DNA from 2 places in the Thalassotalea euphylliae genome. Region 1 is predicted to be linked to the other one. Evidence: riboswitches for the same ligand, from Rfam matches in the RefSeq annotation. Region 1 holds a riboswitch; the other holds the start of a gene.
What was found. Region 1 has a riboswitch for lysine ahead of dapA (4-hydroxy-tetrahydrodipicolinate synthase). Riboswitches for the same ligand answer to the same signal wherever they lie in the genome.
Positions count from the first base shown of each region.

Region 2: linked by a shared signal. The riboswitch ahead of lysC (lysine-sensitive aspartokinase 3) and the one ahead of dapA (4-hydroxy-tetrahydrodipicolinate synthase) in region 1 are both predicted to bind lysine.

Region 1 covers NZ_QUOT01000001.1:1,954,604-1,964,763, reverse strand. The annotation lists gene DXX94_RS08685 (Hpt domain-containing protein) at 1-302, shown strand, start outside; gene arcA (two-component system response regulator ArcA) at 360-1,064, opposite strand; gene DXX94_RS08675 (HAMP domain-containing sensor histidine kinase) at 1,238-2,920, opposite strand; gene DXX94_RS08670 (methyltransferase) at 3,151-4,269, opposite strand; lysine riboswitch at 4,561-4,733, shown strand; partial or broken gene dapA (4-hydroxy-tetrahydrodipicolinate synthase) at 4,813-5,712, shown strand; gene DXX94_RS08660 (2,3,4,5-tetrahydropyridine-2,6-dicarboxylate N-succinyltransferase) at 5,897-6,649, shown strand; gene DXX94_RS08655 (PLP-dependent decarboxylase) at 6,674-7,891, shown strand; gene DXX94_RS08650 (succinylglutamate desuccinylase/aspartoacylase family protein) at 7,901-9,076, shown strand; gene DXX94_RS08645 (MAPEG family protein) at 9,190-9,615, opposite strand; gene DXX94_RS08640 (hypothetical protein) at 9,811-10,131, shown strand.
Region 2 covers NZ_QUOT01000001.1:539,135-549,294, forward strand. The annotation lists gene sbcB (exodeoxyribonuclease I) at 1-857, shown strand, start outside; gene DXX94_RS02430 (NAD(P)-dependent oxidoreductase) at 1,036-1,902, opposite strand; gene DXX94_RS02435 (glutathione peroxidase) at 2,194-2,676, shown strand; gene DXX94_RS02440 (MarR family winged helix-turn-helix transcriptional regulator) at 2,908-3,348, shown strand; gene lysC (lysine-sensitive aspartokinase 3) at 3,447-4,796, opposite strand; lysine riboswitch at 4,988-5,174, opposite strand; tRNA gene DXX94_RS02450 (tRNA-Met) at 5,718-5,794, shown strand; tRNA gene DXX94_RS02455 (tRNA-Met) at 5,858-5,934, shown strand; gene DXX94_RS02460 (ElyC/SanA/YdcF family protein) at 6,200-6,913, shown strand; gene DXX94_RS02465 (insulinase family protein) at 7,163-10,108, shown strand.

The sequences.
Region 1 (10,160 bases):
TAGACAATTTGGGGGGCACGGTGGTAGCGCAGATGCTTGCGCTTTATCAGAAGCAATCTGGCGTTTACATTGGTGAGATTGAAGCTGCGATCAATGAGCAAAGTCAATCTAACTGGCAAGAACGTTGTCACAAAATGAAAGGTGCAGCGGCAAGTGTAGGCTTACTGAGTGTTCATCAGTTCTTAGTGGCTATTGAAAAATCGACAGAAACTTGGCCACAAAAAAGCGAGCATCTTGCTCGCTTAAAAATTGATAATACCGCAGCTATTGCTGATTTTAAGCAATGGCTTGAAAGCTCGTAAGAAGCTTTCTTAACCTAAGCCCCAAATAAGCTTAACTAAAGCTAACTTAAACTTTAGCTAGGCGTCGATGCTACCAACGAAACGGTAGCCTTCACCATGGATGGTATTGATTAGCTCTGGCGTTTCTGGAATAGATTCAAAGTGTTTACGCAAACGACGAATGGTAACGTCAACCGTACGGTCATTTGAGCGTAAGTCACGACCCGTCATTTCCTTGATTAATTGCTGGCGAGAAACAATTTGCCCAGCATTTTCAATCAACAATTTAAGCGCACGATATTCACCACGAGGAATTGGAATAATATCGCCAACGGGGGTTGTCATCTTGCGTGAGTTACCGTCAAGTGACCACCCGTTAAAATTGATAATTGCACCGTCAGTGTCAGGTTTTACATGAGTAATACGGCTGAGGATATTGCGTGCACGAATGGTTAACTCTCTTGGGTTAAACGGCTTAGTCAAGTAATCGTCTGCGCCAATTTCTAGACCCAAAATTTTATCAATATCACTATCACGACCAGTTAGGAAAATAAGCCCCATATCTCGATTGTTAGTCAACTCTCTAGCTAGCAACAAGCCGTTCTTACCAGGCAAGTTAATATCCATGATAACTAAGTGTACTTTTTGTTCTCTTAGCTGAGCGTCCATCGAATCGCCATCTACAGCTTCAGAGACTTGATAGCCTTCTGCTTCGAATAGGTTTCGGAGGTTAAAGCGTGTGACGTCTTCGTCTTCAACGATAAGGATATGTGCTTTTTGCATTTTTTGTCCGTTTACTAACTGGTATCTATGCTTAGTATTGTTTAGTTAGCCTTATATAGTAACTCAACCGCTAAAATTAAAGGCTAGTGTAGGTACTTTTTACTTTAGTCTTTAACATTTTAGCAAACAATATAGGTGACTTCATCCGCCACATAGTTACAGAAAGTAATCAATTAGTTAATTTTTGGTACTTCGCTTAATTGTGCAGGGAAAGCGATCTCAAACTGTACGCCTTGCGTTGGTTCAATATCGAATTGAATATGGCCGCCAAGCGCTTGGGTGACAAGGTTATAAACTAAGTGTAAGCCTAAACCACTGCCACCTTCGCCGCGTCTAGTTGTGATGAAAGGGTCGAAGATCTTGGTTTTGATCGACGGCTCTACGCCGTTGCCATCGTCTTGGTAATTAATGTGCAGTTGGCCACTTAAATACATCACATTGATTGTGACTGTGCCACCATCATTATCTGCAAAACCATGAATGATGGAGTTCACAATAAGGTTGATCAATATTTGGTTAATCGGTCCATGCTTACTAATAACCGCTAAGTTTTCACTGCACTCGATTTGAAAATTTACACTTTTTTGTTTGAGTTGTGGCCCCAATGACAAGATCACCTCGTCAATCAATTGCTTAACAATAAATGCGCTATCTGCTTCATTGCTTTGGTTTACTGCCACTTGTTTGAAACTAGAAATTAAGTCTGCAGCACGATGTAAGTTGCGTGTGACGATGGCTAGGTTTTCTTCACTTTCCGTCAGAAAACGGCGCAGTTGACTCGATTTTAAGGTTTTATCGTTAAAGGCGGTATGAACTTCATTTAAGCGATCAGATAGCAAGCTTGATGCAGTAACCCCTAGACCTATTGGGGTATTTACCTCATGAGCAACACCAGCCACCATATCACCTAACGAGGCCATTTTTTCACTTTCAACTAGTTGCCCTTGGAACTGATGAAGCTTTTCTAGCGTAGATAGTAACTCTTGGTTTGAATCTTTTAGTGCGTCAGTTCGCTGGCTAACTTTGTCTTCTAACTCGTGGTTAAGTTTTAAAATCTGTTGCTCTGCGTTTGCTTGTTTTTCTATATGTCGCTCAATGCGATTGAGCATAACATTCAAGTCGTTGGCAAGTAATTCAAACTCTTGGTTTTCCATGCCGTTAACACGAACACTGAAGTCTTTTTTCTGCGATACATTGCGTATCGCCGTAAGTAATCGATTAATCGGTGTAATCACCGAGCTATACATACTGTTGGTGATAAGAGCACCGATTATCAGCACTAAAATATAGCCAATAGATAAGGTGAACCAAGTCGTTGTTTGCAGTTCATGATAGCTATTTGTATCAAGCTGCAAGTAGGCATAACCAATTAGCTTGTTATCGACTTTGATTGGGTTGATATATTCAATAATGCTATCGGTAATAATGGGCGCTTGATACTTTTCGATACTCGCCGTTTTCTCTGGGATAGCAGGAAAACCTTGCTTATTGTAGCTGGCAAAAAAGCTCAGCTCTTGGTTTTCAAAGCGATAAATGTGCACATAGTTAAACCGAGGTAGGTTTGAAAGTCGCTTCAATACCTCTTGATATTCACTATAGTTGTCAGTTTCAATAAATGAGATTGAGCGACCACTAATAATGGCTGCGCGCTCTTTAATATCTTGTTTTAACTCTGCGCCAAGGTGATCAAAAACAAAATAGGAGACAACCAAGTGTGCGAGAAAAAATGAGCCGGTTACAAAAGCCAGCATTAATAGATTCAACTTACGACGAATTGACTTGGTTTGCACAACTTGGTTGGAATGCATAGTTTGGTTTGAATGCATAGATTGGTTGGAGTGCATAGTTTGGTTCATTACTAGATTTTAACTACCTATCTTAGTGCTTATTCGCCGTTTTTAATGCTCAATTTTTAACTTGAGCACGTGTCGTAGGCGCAAAGTAGCATGGGTTTATATCTACGATGCTTTTTCAGTGAATATCAAAAGGTCAGCACTCGTCAATGTTTTATTCTTTATTAAAGTTAATTTATACCAATTTAGTTAACGACTGACGCACTGTTTTTTTTCACGCTTGCCAGTAATAACTACACTGAAGCGACGTAGACAGCAAAGCCACGTTGATTAACCGTGGTTTGTATTTGTTTAAAACCTTCAGCCAAAATAGGTTGGTATTTTAAAAAGCTATTTGCCACCACAGTTAAGTTACCACCTCTAACTAATCGTTTCGGACACTCACGCAAAAACGTTTCGGTTGCAGCATAATGCGTCTTCAAGCCTTGATGAAACGGTGGGTTGGTGACGATATGTGAAAACGAGCCTGTAACTTCACTTAGGCCGTCTGAGGCAAATACCTCGCCTGCTAAGTTATTTACTTTTAACGTCTCTTGCGTGGAAGCAACTGCCAGTGCACTAATATCGAGGGCTGTTATCTCTGCTGCTGGGTGCTGTTTGGCTAAGTAGGCGCTGATCACTCCGGCACCACAGCCAAAATCAAGCAGTTTGCCTTGGTAACTTTTTTTCGGCAGTTGCTCGGTAGGTAAATTTTCTAATAGAACTTGTGTGCCTTTGTCTAGTTGCTTTTGGCTAAACACGCCCGGCAGTGCGGCAATGTTAAGTTCAATACCGGCAACCGAAAGCGGGTAGTAGTGGAACCAATCGGCAAGGGAAAACTGATAATCACCACGAATAAACTGACCAGCGAATAAACTGCAATGGCGAGCAGAATCGAGCTTATGACAATGGCTAATATAGTCTTGGCTTAATTTTGCTGCTGATTTGATGCCGCCTTTGTTTTCACCAACAAACAGCACTCGTGCATCGTCTGTTAAATATGGAGCAAGCATAGCGAGAGAATAAGCAAGCTCAGCTTTGCTTTTTGGAAAGGCAATCACGGCTAAGTCATATGCGCTGTTTTCTTTATTTTGTTTAGCTTCTTTGTTTTGCTTCGTTTCTTCACTTTGCTGGGCGGTTAAGTGCGTACCAAAGCTGTAGCTCAAGTTTGAATTTGGTTGAGCAGCCGATAATTGCGCCAGTTGATCCGCAGCTAGCTTGTTATTGGTGAAATAATGTAATTGGCACTCAGGATATTCATCAAGCCACTCTTGATATAGCCCGTCGACGGGGAAGTTAACTAACACTGCCCGCGTGCATGCTAACTCGTCGATATTGCGAACCAGTACTTGAGATAAATTCGATAATGCCATGTGATGTCCAACTTGCCTCGCGTTAGACGCTAATCGTCAGCGTTAATACGTTGCTTACCTAGGTTGATGATAGCCAGCTTAAGTCTAGTGTGAAACTGCTTTTTGCCGACACAAATTGCCAAAATTCGCGGACTACAAACTTCACTAAAATCGCGCGAGGCCGCATTTTACGTGATTGATAAAGCAAGGTATAGCGGTGTGTTGACATTAGAGCAAATATTCGATGTAATGAGCCCGTCCTTATTCCTGCGCGATGGTGTGGCTCGTCAAGCTCATACCATCGTGATGAAAAGGGCCAGAAGAGGAGCGTTAACCAGGTAGTTAATGTCAGGAGATCAAACTCCAGTGACCATTAATGAGGGGGATTAACGCCGAGACCAATACATTTTTGATTGATGTATTGGTCGGTTGCTCAGGCTGAATCCTGACAACTGTCACCCATTAGGTGGAGAGCTTCTGGCCTTTGTTGAACTGTCTGCGCTTTTTGCTGTGGGCAGAGAACAAATGCCGATAAGTTCTCCGAACGAAGTGAGTTCGAGAGACATGAATCCTGAAACTTCTAATTCATTAGCTAACGCAACCTTACCCAAATTCCCGTTGTGGACCGCGTTAGTTACCCCTTTTGCCGAAAGTGGCGCTATCGACTTTGCCTGTTTATCGCGAATTGCTCGCGAACAAGCAGCCGTCGGCAATGGTTTGTTACTGCTTGGTAGCACTGGCGAAGCATTGGCGCTCAATGCTGAACAACAGTTTGGTATCGTCAAATACGTGGCTGAACTTGGCCTTGATGTGCCGATCATGGTCGGTGTTGGCGGCTTTCAATTAATGCAACAGCTAGAGTGGATTGAGCGCTGCAATCAGCTAAATATTGACGCCTACTTACTTGGTGCGCCTTTATACGCTAAGCCTGGCCCTGTTGGCCAAGAGCAATGGTTTACCGCTTTGCTTAATGCTAGCAACAAGCCTTGTATGCTTTACAACGTTCCGTCGCGAAGTGCGGTTACTTTATCGGTGGATACGCTAGCGAAGCTGCAAAATCATCCAAATTGTTGGGCACTTAAAGAAGCCAGCGGCGATATCGCCCAATTTAATCGCTACCGTCAAGCGTGTCCTAAGCTTGCGCTGTTTAGTGGTGAAGATGCCATGATGCCAGCGCTGGCAAAACTTGGTGCTGCGGGCTTAGTGTCGGTTGCAAGTAATGCTTGGCCATCAGCGACAAAGCTCTATGTTCAACAATGTTTGGCGCATACCGAGCTTGATAACGCGCTTTGGCAGCAAGCTGTTGATGCGCTATTTAGCGTGGCAAATCCAATCCCAGTGAAAGTGTTAATGCATGAGAATGGCGAGTTAGACTCCGCCGCCTTGCAACCCCCACTCACCCATTTCGAATTGTTAGATAAACAGCCCTTGATTGAGGCTAACGATGCTATTGACGCTTGGTATCGCGAGCAGACGCAAGTAACTCAGCCGATACAAGTTACTCAACAGGCGCGTGAAATTCCATTAGAGAAAAACGAACCGCTAGCTAAGCAAAGGGCTTAGTTTTAGCACTAAGAAACGCTGCTAACGGCGCGATCAGAAAACTAACAATTAACCCAAAAAAGAATTCAGAATTAAAGGTAGAAAAATGACTAATTGGCAAGAAGTTTTACAACAAATGGAGCGCGGTGAAGTGCGCGCGGCAACCCAAGATGAGCAAGGTAACTGGCACGCTAATGTTGAAGCCAAACAAGCAATATTGGCGGCGTTTAAAGCCGGTGAAAACACCGAATTTGACGGTATTTATGAGGGCTTTGTCGATAAACACAATTTACCAGCACGCCAGTTCACCCGCGATGATGCGGTACGCCTAGTGCCGGGTGGCTCATCGGTACGCGCTGGTGCTTATGTTGCTCCTGGCGTGATTGTTATGCCACCAGCTTATATTAATGTTGGTGCTTATGTTGGCAAAGGCACTATGGTGGATAGCCATGCACTAGTGGGCTCGTGTGCGCAAATTGGTGAAAACGTACATTTATCGGCAGCTGTGCAAATTGGTGGTGTGCTTGAACCAGTGGGTGCGAGCCCTGTGATTGTTGAAGATGGTGCCTTTTTAGGTGCTGGTGTGGTTGTCGTAGAAGGTGTGGTGATTAAAAAAGGCGCGGTGTTAGCGCCGGGTGTTGCTCTGTCTGCTTCTATTCCGGTGTTTGATTTAGTCAATAATCGCCGTTTGGAAAAAGGTGAGCCAATTCCAGAACGCGCTGTGGTTATTCCGGGTACGCGTCCGGTCGGCGGTGAATGGGCACAATCTCAAGGCCTAAACATGGCGTGTGCCTTGATTGTTAAATATCGCGATGAGCAAAGTGATGCTTCACTTGAGCTTGAAGAAGCATTGCGCTAATCAGCGTTATTAAAGGAAGTTACGATGACGACATCAAGCCTACTCTCTGACGATTTATCGCAAGCACTGCGCGCTCATCAAGGCAGTAGTCATGAAAATGGCTACTTTGTTTATGATATTGGCGCGCTTAAACAGCACTTAACTGCGCTACAGCAGCAAGATGTGGTCAAGCTTTGGTACGCGGTCAAAGCCAATCCATTATCAAGCGTTATTCAAGCGGTAGCGGAAAGCGGTATTCAGTTTGATGTCGCCAGTAAAGGCGAGCTAACGCAAGTATTATTGCAAGGGGTTGATGCTGAGAAAATTCTAAATACTGGGCCAGCCAAATCTTACCAGCAAATTTCTTATTTTCTTCAGCAAGGGGTCAATACCTTTGTTGTCGAAAGTTACAATCAGTTGCAATGGCTAGCGCTGGCCGCGAAAGAGCAGGATAAAAAGCCAGACGCTTTACTGCGCGTTCAGCTGCGCTGGCCAGAAGGCGAGAAAAACCCGCTAGGTGGTAATAGCTTAACGCCATTTGGTTTAGGCACTGAAGAATGGGCAGGAATTCGTGCTAGTGATTTCCCAACGGTGAATATTTGTGGCTTACATATCTTCCAGTGGGGCAATATGCTCAGCAACAGCCAAATGTTTTCCCTTTGGTCACAAATGGTTGAGCCGCTCGTTAGCTTAGCTGAGCGCATTGGTTTTGAGCTTAAAGTGTTGGATTTAGGTGGTGGTTTAGGGGTCGATTACCTTGAAACGGGTCAAGGGATAGACTGGCAACAAGCCATGGCTGATTTAGCGCAAATTAAAGCACAAGCAGGCGTGGAAGAATTATGGCTAGAGCTTGGCCGTTATGCGGTTGCGCCGTTTGGTTATTATGTTACTGATGTCGTTGACCGCAAAACTAATTTTGGTGAAGAACAATTGGTGTTGGCAGCAGGTATTAATCACTTGTTACGCCCAGCAATCACCGACCAACCGTTTCCTGCTAGCCTACTGCGGCCATCAAGCGAGCAAGTACAAGATTTTCATTTGCACGGCCCGCTGTGCACGAGTATGGATAGTCTGGGTAAATTGCCTTTGCCGAGCGATACCAAAGTTGGCGATCAGCTGGTGTTTAGTCTTTCGGGGGCTTACGGCTTTACCGAAAGTATGCCACTGTTTTTATGTCATGAAGTGGCTGCGGAATATGTTTATGATAATCATCAGTTAACTGAAGTTCGCGCAGCACAACCTGCCACTTGGTATATGAGATAGGGAGCGGTTATGACAAAAACAGTTAACCACGTCACCAAGTCAATACTGAATGTCGGCGAGATGGCCAGTGGTGCCAAGTTGACGGTGCCGGTTTATCGCTTTGCTGGCCAAAGTGACGCACCGAGTGTTTATATTCAGGCCAATATGCATGGCGCAGAAGTGCAAGGCAATGCGGTAATTTACCAATTGCTTGAACAGCTTCGTAACCTGCATATTTTAGGTGATATCACCTTAGTACCATATGCCAATCCAGTTGGTTGTAATCACAAAAATGGTGAGTACACGCTTGGCCGTTTTGACCCGATCACAGGCGTGAATTGGAACCGTATGTATCATCATAATCCAGACTTAGTGGTGCCTTTTGTGCAAGATAACGTTGACGCTAGTGAGCAAGAGATCAAAGCCAAGTTCAAACAAGTACTACTTGATGATATCGACCAACAGCTAGATCACAATATGTATGGTTTGACTACGGGGCAGCGTATTGCTTATCAATTGCAGAAAATGGCACATCAAGCTGACTTAGTGTTGGACTTACACACCGGCCCTATTTCAAGTAAGCATTTGTACTGCCCTGAATATGCCAGAGCAAGTGCTAGCTATTTCAATATTGAACACACCTTATTAATCCCCAACGAGTTTGACGGCGCATTAGATGAAGCAACTTTTTGCCCATGGTGGTCACTGGCCCAAGCCTATGCCGCAAAAGGTCGCCCATTGGTGCTAAATAAAGAAAGTTTTACTGTCGAACTGGGCTCACAAGAGCAAATTGATTTAGATGTAGCGCTCGATGATGCGAATAGTGTACTGACCTATTTAAGCTATAAAGGCGTTATTAAAGGTGTAAGTAAAGGTGCAAATAATGGCGCAAATAAAGGCGAAGAAAATACCAGCGAGCAGTTTGTACCAGCCCAAATAACACGTTATGCCTGTTATTTAAAAGACTACAAAGCCTTCTACTCACCGATGGGCGGCATGGTCGACTACCTTGCAGAATTTGGTGTACCACTGCCAGCGGGCGAGCCTCTAGCGCGTATTTTACGTATGGATAATTACGGGGATGGTGATGCGTTGCATTATATTAGCTTAGATAAGGAAGTGATCCCGATTTTGCATTTTGCCTCTGCCAGCGTAAATCAGGGGACTGAGCTCTATAAAGTATTTACGGAGTTTTTTACGCTGTAAGGACTAAGCTAACGGTTACTTTAGTCGGATATAAATCCAGCTAGAAATAAAGAAAGGGCTGATACGATAAGTATCAGCCCTTTTTTGATGTGCTCTGATTTTACTTGAGCTGACTAACGTAACACCTGCCAAAACACATTGATTGCCATAACAAATAACGCGATGCTGGATAAGGCATAGCAAACAAAGCGCGCCATTACTGGACCATTTAAACAATGAATCATGGAGTGGGGTACGCGCAACAGCACAAAAATCCAAGCACTAATATAAGTTAATGTGCTTTGATCTTGTGATTGAATCGCAACTAGCGCAACTGCATAGAAGAGCACTGGCATTTCAAACAGGTTTTTCAAATTATTCGATGCGGCATTGATCTCAGCAGGAATAATTTGGCTGACATTTTCCGGCGCTTTTAAGCGGTCGGCATCAATTTGGTTACCGATTAAAAAAGTTAATCGGCGAGCATACATATAAATCCATACTAAAATGGTGAGTCCGATCATCACGGCCAGCGGTAAATAGAGCAGGTGATTGGTCATTTTTATTTTCCTTGCGGTTAGCTGTTTTTGTTATCTTCGATTTATTCTGTACCAAACTGTACTATTTATCTGAACTTATTCAACTGGCAACTTGTTGATTAATTGCGCGATAACCAATCACTTTACTAACTTTGTCTGAAACAAGTCTGCTATGTTATTGAATTGCAATGGATGATGTTATAACATCACATCGCTATGAACACTCAGTACCAACCATTACCACGCCAAACTAAGCAATGCAGCATCGTTTTGATTGCCGCATGGCTTTTTATGCTGTGTTTTCACAGTGGCCATATGGTACAAAGCTACGACGAAATAATATCTCAGGCAGAAAGCTTAGCGGAATGTCATTTATGTCATAACGCACTCGATAAGCCGGTCGAGAATACGATTGTCAGGCAGGCGGTACAGCGTGTTTATCATGCTAAAGTGCTCGCTAAATCATTATTTTTTCCACCTACACAGGCTCACTTTTCACCGCCGCTTAGGGCGCCACCTGCTCCCTTATTAAGTTAGCTATTCGCCTTTAGCTAAGTTGCTAAGGC
Region 2 (10,160 bases), 1.4 Mb from region 1:
TTATTAAAGAAAAACAGCCTAAGCTCTACCACTTTTTGTTTGGTCTGCGTAATAAAAAACAAGTGGCCGAGCTGATTGATGTGTATAACATGACCCCAGTTGTACACACCTCAAGCAAGATTTCATCACAGCACGGTTGCACCAGCTGGTTTGCCCCATTAGCTTACCACCCAACCAATAAAAATGCGGTTATTGCAATAGATTTAGCGCGTGATCCACAGCCACTATTTGACTTAAGTGCTCAGCAGATCAAAGAAAGACTGTATACACGCTATAGTGATTTAGCTGAGGACGAACTGCCGATCCCGCTTAAACTGATTCATATCAACAAATGTCCTGTGATAGCGCCAGCGAAAACACTCTTGCCGGAAAATGCAGCTCGATTAGCCATACCACGCGAGAAGTGCTTAGCGAACCTAGCCAAGCTAAAAGAGCACCGCGAGATAATAGATAAGCTTAATGATGTTTTTGCGCCCGACTATGATGAAAGTGAACAAATAGATGCGGAACACGCGTTATATGGCGGTGCTTTTTTCTCTGAAGCCGATAAAGCGCAGATGGCAGTTTTACATGGCCTCACACCTGAGCAATTGGCTCAGCATCAATTTGAATTTCAAGATGAGCGTTTGCCCGTTATGCTGTTTCGCTATCGCGCGAGAAACTACCCATACACCTTATCTGCCGAAGAAAAGCAAAAATGGCAGCAATACTGCCAAGACAAAATTCAATTTGGTGGTAAAGGCATACTCAGTGCCGATGAATTTATGATCCGGTTAGAAAACTTAGTACATGAGCACGAAGACAACGCTGGAAAGATGTCAGTTTTAAAAGCACTTTATCAATATTTACAGCAGTAAGTTTGGCAATTGAAAGCGAGATTCAAGCTTTCAATTACCACTAAAGTGATAGCTGAGTGTTCTAGGATTTCACTCAGCTATTTTTACGCTACCTAAGCTATTATTCTACTTGCTTAATTTTACCTTTTTCAGCAAGTAGACTTTCAATAGTATGCCTTTTTACGGCGTTAAAACATCGTTACTTTTTATAACGCGATATCAAACTCGATGTATCCCAACGATTACCGCCACCCGTTTGAATTTCTTGATAAAAACCATCAACCATTTCGGTCATTGGCAATTGTGTGCCATTTTTCTTTGCTTCAGCAAAAGCGATGGATAAATCTTTACGCATCCAATCAACCGCAAAGCCAAAATCGTATTCACCCGCAAACATCGTTTTATAGCGATTTTCCATTTGCCATGAACCTGCGGCTCCTTTTGAAATTGTCTCAACCAGCAAGTCTGGATCTAAGCCAGCATTTTCAGCAAAAGTAAAGGCTTCAGCAAGCCCCTGAACAACACCAGCGATACAAATTTGATTAACCATTTTCGCCAGTTGACCACTTCCTACTTCACCCATTAATTGCGTGAACCGCGAGTATGCAGCCATAACAGGCTTCGCTGTTTGATAAGTTGCCTGATCGCCCCCTAACATCACAGTCAACACACCATTGTCTGCGCCAGCTTGACCACCTGAGACAGGTGCATCCAAAAAGCCTACATTTTGGGTTTTTGCATGCTGTGCTAATTCTCGCGCTAGCTCTGCGGATGCGGTTGTATGATCAACTAGAATTGAGCCCGCTGGCATGCCAGCCAAAGCACCATCATCACCTAAACAAACTGAGCGAACATCATCATCGTTTCCAACACACGTAAACACAATGTCACAGCCAGTTGCTGTTTGTTTAGGCGTCGTAAAGCATGCTCCGCCAAATTCCTCAACCCACTGCTCAGCTTTTGAATGGGTGCGGTTGTATACATTTACTTGATGGCCTGCTTTTGCTAAGTGGCCAGCCATCGGATACCCCATAACCCCTAAGCCAATAAATGCTACATTTGCCATGCTCTCTCCTAACTAAAAATCATCAAACGAATAGCAAACGTAATTATCGATAATTACGTTTGCTTTGTCAGTGTTATATCAACCAGTATATTACTGAAAATTAAGCTGTATTAGTATCAATCTATTCAATAAATACGGGTGAACTCAAAGGGTGCAACTCACCACAAATAAATTTATTTTTATAACAATATAAAGTGAACTTTATCTTTTATATTACGTAAGCTTATATTGCGTGCAACTTAATTATGCACAACAATATTAACAAGTTACTACTTTCAAAAAGGAAATAATATGTCGTCTTCTGTATATGACTACAACGCCCAAGACTATCGTGGTGAAAACGTATCGCTTAAAGAATACGAAGGTAAGGTTCTACTGATTGTAAACACGGCAAGTGCTTGTGGATTCACGCCACAGTATGAAGGTTTACAAGCACTTTACGAAAAATATAAAGATCAGGGTCTAGAAATTCTGGCATTCCCTTGTAATCAATTTAAAGAGCAAGAAAAAGGCAGTAACGAAGAGATAAAATCATTCTGCGATTTACACTTTAATATTCAGTTTCCTTTGTTTGCCAAAATTGATGTTAATGGCGACAACGCCCACCCACTTTACAAGCACTTAAAACAAGCAGCTCCCGGTATTTTAGGTAGCCAAGGTATCAAGTGGAATTTCACTAAATTCTTAGTTGGCCGCGATGGCAAAGTCATTCAGCGTTATTCAACAATGACTAAGCCTAAAGCGATAGAGCCAGCGATTAAGGCCTTACTGTAGCTAATACCAATTTCAATAAAAACTTGATCATTCTGGCTGGTTAAAACGCTCATCAACTGCGTTGTTATTTTTGAAATTAGAACAACTAATTACCCAAAATTAACGCCTTGCCTACATGGATGTAGGTACTTAGGGTTTACTGGGAGCATAAAACCTGTGTTTATGAACCTTTTTCCTACGCCATAATTGACCAACTCATTAATTCAATTGGTATAAAAAACGAAAAAAGTAATGAGTGACAACTTAAAACTAGAAAAACAGCTTTGCTTTCGGCTGTACAGCTTAAATAAAACCATTACTAAGCTGTACAACCCATTGCTTAAGGCATTGGGGCTTACCTATCCACAATATTTAGTTATGTTGGTAATGTGGCAAGCCAAGCAAAGTGTGCCTATTAAAACCCTTTGTCAGCAACTAGAACTAGACACGGGAACTTTGTCGCCCTTGTTAAAGCGAATGGAACAAGCCAACCTGCTTGTTAGAACGCGAAGTGAACAAGATGAGCGCTCCGTGCACATTAACCTCACCAAGCAAGGGAGGCAGTTAAAACAACAAGCAGCGCAAATACCAGAAACTATGTTTTCACTAACTGGCTTATCGATAGAAGAAGTGGTGAATTTGCAGCAAACGCTCGACAAGGTGTTAAACAACACAAAAGCACAGCTAGGTTAATACTTGCAATAAATGCGTATAACACTTAGCTGTGCTTTTATATGTTTCGTTCGCCAATAGCAATCAAAAGCTAAACCAGTAGAACTAAGCCAGTAACGCTAAGCAGCAAAAAGTGTATCGTGAAGTTGTTCAACAACCGTATTTGCATCTTGCCCTGGTATTAAAAAGCATAAGTTGTTTGAACTTGCACCGTGACAAATCATACGAATATTAAAGTCGTTAATTTTGTCAAACACACTGCTACCTAGTCCTTTAGTTGCATGAAGGTTATTACCAATTACCGCAACAAGTGACAAGCCGTGCTCAACCGACACTTCACAAAGTTGCTCAAGTTCCGCTAACACCGAATTGTTAATCAGCGACTGTGTGCTGCCCGTTGGATTATCAAATGTCAATGCAACACTGATCTCACTGGTTGTAATCAAATCAACACTGAGCTCATGCTTGGCTAAAATTGCAAACACCTTAGCCAAGAAACCACTGGCATGTAACATCGCAGGGCTTTTCACCGTCACTAAGGTTTGTTCACGACGCAGCGCAATAGAGCGATATGTTGGTGATGAAGAAACGCTTTGCTGAATAAAAGTACCACCTTGTTCTGGCTCTTTGCTCGACCCGACAAATACCGGAATATTTTGTCGCATAGCAGGAATAAGCGTTGCTGGGTGCAAAATTTTAGCACCAAAGGTAGCCATTTCGGCCGCCTCACCAAAGCTGATTTCAGGAATAGCGCGAGCCTGATCAGTAATGCGTGGGTCCGTTGTAAAAATCCCGACCACGTCAGTCCAAATACTGAGATTGGTGGCATCAAGCGCTTCTGCAATTAATGCTGCACTGTAATCAGAGCCGCCACGGCCAAGCGTCGTGGTGTGCCCTAACCCATCTTGACCAATAAACCCTTGCGTAACAATCACACTGTCTTTTGTGAGTGGCGCTAAATGCTCAATAGCTTTTGTTTTAAGCGCTTCAATATCTACTACAGCTTGCCCATACAAACTGTTGGTTTTCATGACTTGGCGAATATCAAAACATTTGGCGTTAACACCAAGCTCATTAAGCACTTGAGTAAATAACGCAGAACTAAGCTGCTCACCAAAAGACAAAATCTCATCAGCATTTTTCACACTGTGCTGTTGCGCCTGAATTTCTGCTATTTCACCAAGCTGCGAGAGCTTTTCATCAACAAAATCACCAAGGTTATGATCGCCCGTAAAAGCTTCAATAATATTGAGTTGAATTTCACGAATGCTCGCGATAATTTCATTGCGCTCTGCCGCAGGTACACTCTCCTGCCCTAAACGCACTAAATGATTGGTAACACCTGCGCTCGCCGACACCACAACAACACGATTGGCGAGATCATTTTTAATAATCGTTGCACAGCGCTCCATCGCTTGATGGTTAGCAACACTAGTTCCACCAAATTTAGCAACAGTAAAGTTAGACATAAATCCCCCAATCACTAGCCCAGTCGCTAGATTCAATTGTACTTTCAAGGGTGCTTGGCAAACACGCCGCAAGTTGATTGTGGATTTTGGTGATAATGTTCATTAAAGGGTCTCCCTATATAGCAAAAAACTACTTACAACAAAGGAAGAGCACGGCTGAGGATATTCTGAAGCCCAAAAGCAAGACATTTTCAGCCAGAAGCTCTCCACCTATTTAACGATTACCTCGTTACTGGTGACAGCCTTAGGGATTCAACCCTAATGACCGAATTTAGTTTGTCACTCAAACTAAATCCTCGGCGATAGTCCCCCTCATTAACGTATAACGGGCAGTGACCCTAACGCTAGTTACCTGGCTATCGCTCCTCTTCTGGTGTTAGCGAGTATTTATCTTGTAAAAATTTAAAGTAAAAACTCAATAACGCCCTCATTAAACATTAATTATTCGTTGTGATCAATAGGCATTTAGATGTCCAAACAATTGTTTGTAATATCTGATGCTAATTGCGTTGTAGATTTTCTATCTCGTATTTCATTAAAGAGAAGTGAGAAAAGGAAATCACTTTGATAGGTTGAATTAAAAGAAGTGCTTAGATAAATCATTTAAGCAAATCGTTGAACGTAACTGCCAAAGGCAACTATTCGCAGGAAGTAACTATAGTGTGAGCTGCTATGGCCTCGATACTTGCCCAGAAAAATGAACAAGTTGTGATAGCAAACAGGACAAATACGTATATTTACGCACCTTTTTGCTCACTATTAGAGCGAGCAGTAAAATCCTTCAAAAAAGCAGTTGCAAATCACATTAACTATCCTTAACATACGCCTCGCTTTCACAGAGATGCAATAAATCTCTGATAATGAACACTTCATTAGAAAGCGAAGTCGTTGGTAACCGACTCAAACTGTTACAATACTTGGCGCGGGATGGAGCAGCCTGGTAGCTCGTCGGGCTCATAACCCGAAGGTCGTCGGTTCAAATCCGGCTCCCGCAACCAACTCTTCGTTATAGATTCAGAAGTAAAACAATCTTGGCTCGTTTACTCAGTAAACCATTCGGACGCGGGATGGAGCAGCCTGGTAGCTCGTCGGGCTCATAACCCGAAGGTCGTCGGTTCAAATCCGGCTCCCGCAACCAACTCCTTGATTCCTAAACCTATATTACACCTACGCATCTATACGCCACAAAATGCTCAATTAATTTCCGCTAATATAGTTACTCCAATTAAAAAAGCACTTCGCGCAAACATTGTTTTTCAATCGCCCTTTCACAACTTAGTACTTTAATTTCCTTTTAACTTCAAAAACATCTACTGATATAGTTAGCCTTCAAAAATACGCTATGGCCTTTTAATTTTCCAATGGACTTTTTTCTCTTTAAAAAAATTATTGCAGTGGTAGTTATGCCACTCAATATATCTCTTCTGTTACTGATAATCGCCGCTTTGTTTTTTAAGCTAAAACCTAAACTGAGCAGAACATCTTTAATCGCGGGGGCGCTAATTCTTGGTATCTCTTCAATTACCCCAGTTGCAGATAAAACAATAGCGCCTTTTGAACAAACATTTGAAAGCTTTAGCCGCTCTATAAAACCAATTAGTTACATTGTTGTGCTTGGTTGTGGGCATGCGACAAATCATGCACTGCCTGCGACGTCACAACTAAAAGCCTGCTCTTTAAGGCGTTTAGTCGAAGGTATGCGAGTATTAAAGCTGCACCCTGAGGCGAAGTTAATTGTTTCAGGCTATGGACTTTACGACGAACAAACAAACGCCGAAACAGTGCAAAAAGCCGCTATCGCGTTAGGCGTACCAAACGCAAAAATTATCGTTGAACCTTACCCAAAAGATACTCGTGAAGAAGCACAATTAATTGCGCCACGAGTAAAAGGAAAAACAACAGTTTTAGTTACCGACGCTTATCACCTGCCAAGAGCAATGAAGTATTTTGAGTTAGAAGGAGTTAAGCCAATACCTGCGCCTGCTGGCTACTACGCTATCAACCCAGATCAGGACTTTGTTTGGCCTCATTTAGTGCCTAGTGCCAAAAACCTTCAAACCTCAAGCATTGTTTGGTATGAAACCATGGGGCGTATTTGGCAGTGGCTTGCTTACTAGCAAGCTATAACCACTAACCTTCTTTTAACTCAGCTAAACAACCACAATAATAACGCAGGTTAAATCGCAGTTTTGTACCTAGATATATCCTGTGTTCTGCTTAGCATTTGATTTAACACCACTAAAAGTCCGTTTACTTTATTTAGCATTTCACATTATTATCAAAGTGTTATAGCGATTTAATTAAGCATAACTGCTAAATATATACAAAATAAAAACAACAATATTAGATAAAGGAATATCGCCCCAATGTGTCGCTTTGACTTTAGAAAAAAGCTCGTAAATGCCTGTGTGTTGGTATTTATCAGTGTATTCGCTACGTTTTTTTCAACCGCCATTTTCGCCAATCATGTATTACCTAGCCCTGAAGCATTTGATAAAAACTTGTCAAACTATGTTGAGCTGGATAATGGGTTAAGAGTGTTACTGCTTTCAGATCCAAATGCTAAAAGTTCTGCAGCATCTATCACCATTAATGTCGGCGGGCGGCATTCACCAAAATCTTTTCAGGGGCTAGCTCATTTACTAGAGCATACTGTTTTTCTGGGAAGCAAATCTTACGCTGGCACGAAAGATTTTGATGGGTTTGTAAAAAAGCAAAATGGGTGGAGTAACGGCACCACTCGCCCTCTGACCACGCGTTATCATTTCCAGCTAAACAACAGCCCAAGTGCAGACGCCTTAGTTGAGGGCCTTATTCGCTTGCACGACATGTTAATCAATCCATTGATGCAAGAAGGTGGCATTAAACTCGCAATTGAAGAAGTAGACGAGGAATTTCAAAGCCGTAAATCAAATGACTTTGCGGGTGTTGTTTCAGTTTTTAAAGCAAATATGTCTCCAAATAACTCCGCGCGCTATATGGACGTTGGCAATAAAGTATCGCTTCAAGGGGCGACGACTGACATTAAACATGTATCGAGCGCCTTAAAAGCGTTTCACCAAAACTACTATAAGCTCGAAAATATGACGTTGGCAGTTTACAGCAAACATGATCTAAACACGCTTGAAAATATCATAAAACAAGTATTCAAAAGCCCTAAAAATCTAGACCAAACCATAAACCCAAACTTAAACACACAAATAAGCAATCGACTGTTTTCAACTCATCTTATGCCATACAGCCGACTTTATGAAAAAGATGATCTTGGCAAGCGTATCGATGTATTGTCGTCTATCGACCGTCCAGCTTTGGACTTGCGATTTGAAGTACCTGCAAATGAAAAACAAGCGATAGCTTATATTCGTCATTTGCTTGATTATAATAATTTAGGCTCCCTTGCTCACTATTTAAATCAAAAAGGGCTCGCTCATAGCGCTTTTGCCTCCGTGCATGGCGACAGCCTTAACACTGTAATCAACATATATGCTGACCTAACGAGTGATGGTTATCACCAGATAAACACGGTAATTGAAGCCATCTTTGCTTATCTCAATCACCTCAAAACTCAACCACATCCTGATTATCTACAACAAGAATTGGCAGCCGCCCAGGCTCGCGATTACAAGCGCCCAATTGAAATGGAACCAGGCGACTGGTTAAGTGAGCTTTCCGATCAAATGCATGTCGCAAATTCTAGCGATATATTCACGTCAATGTATATCGCTAAGCCGGTGACTCAAAGCACTATTGATAAGCTGCTAAGCCACTTTTCGGTGAATAACTTCCAAGCCTATGTTTCCAGTAATAAACCATTAGCGGGCAAGATTCAGCAAACACCTCATTACTTAAAGCCTTATACTAAGCAGCGTGTCTCATCAACGTTGCTCACTCAATGGCAATTCGCTAAGAATAATAGCTTCTCGCTACCCAAACAAAACCCTTACCTCAAGCCCAGAAAAACGCAAACAGCTGAAGTAAGCCCACCGATTAGCGCGCAAGATAAAATAGCTGCGCAATTAGTAACGAATCCAGCATTTGCAATTGAAGATTCATTGCTAATTAGGCTAAGCAACTTAACACTCAATAGTGAGTTTGATAACGGCACGAAAATCGAGAGTAAGCTTTACCCAAATAGCTATGTATTATTCTTGCTGATGGCCGAGCAGCTAACCCACAATTTAGGAGAGAATCATATTTATGCTGAGTTGGCAGGTTACCATTTTGATGAAAAAGTCACTAACCAGTCGCTTGGACTTGTGCTTAGTGGCAAACAATCACACTTAGTAGATTACGCATTTGATCTTATTTCACCTTTTCATCGACAAAAGCTTAGCGCGGCAGAATTTGATGCACTGAAAAAAAGCGCTTATCGCAATTACGAGAATATTTTACACGAGAAGGAGTTCAGGCAGGTTATTAAAGCCGCCACCAACCAAGGTAATGGCTTGCCAAGTATAAAAGCAACGCTTGAACAAATTAACGCTGTAAGGCTTGCAGACTACCAATCGTTTGTAGCACAGGTATTATCATCTCTGACCATTTTTACCGACTCGATAACAAATAGCCATAAGTTTTCAACTCGCTTTATCACGCACGTAAACTCCGAACTAGTTGCGGCAAATACCTTACACAACAACACGTCAGTCAACGCAACTAAACCGCTACTAAGTTCAGCCAACTTAAAAACTAGTAGCGTAAATACAAGTAACGCGAATGTAATCAAAACACATGTATCCGAGATGGCTGCTATCGCTAAGCAATTTAAGATTGTAAATGTCACATCGGAGAAGCAAGCCGCGTTAGCATTTACCATTAATTTCAACCCCAACTTACCATTTGTGAATATTCAAGATAGTGTCAAAGCGAATGCGCTACTTCATATGTTTAAGCAGATGACGACACGAGAATACAGAGACGAGATTCGTGTTAAGCAGCAACTTGCTTATCATGCGGGAAGCCTTTTACTGAACACTCATAAGCCAGCGTTTAGTTTTGTCGCGGAGTCTTCAAAAGTAAATGCTACCGAGCTTGCCAAACGAACAAAGGTGTTTTTTATCGACACCGCGTCGCAACTAACCAATGAAGATAATTTAACAACTAGTCAGCAGTATTTTATAGAAGCTAAGCCAATCGTTATTGAACAATTGAATACTTTCTATCGTCGCGAGCAGCAGCTACATCAGCTAAATTGGCAGTTAGACAATGGCTTTAGAAGCTTAGATTACAACGTACGAATTGCCGATGAAATTAATAGAATAACTTACCAAGAGTTTACCGAATGGTTGATAACATTAGTTGATAGCATTTCTTGAGGGTATTGCTTGGAGGTATTGCTTGATGGCATTAGTTAAAGGCATAGCCTAA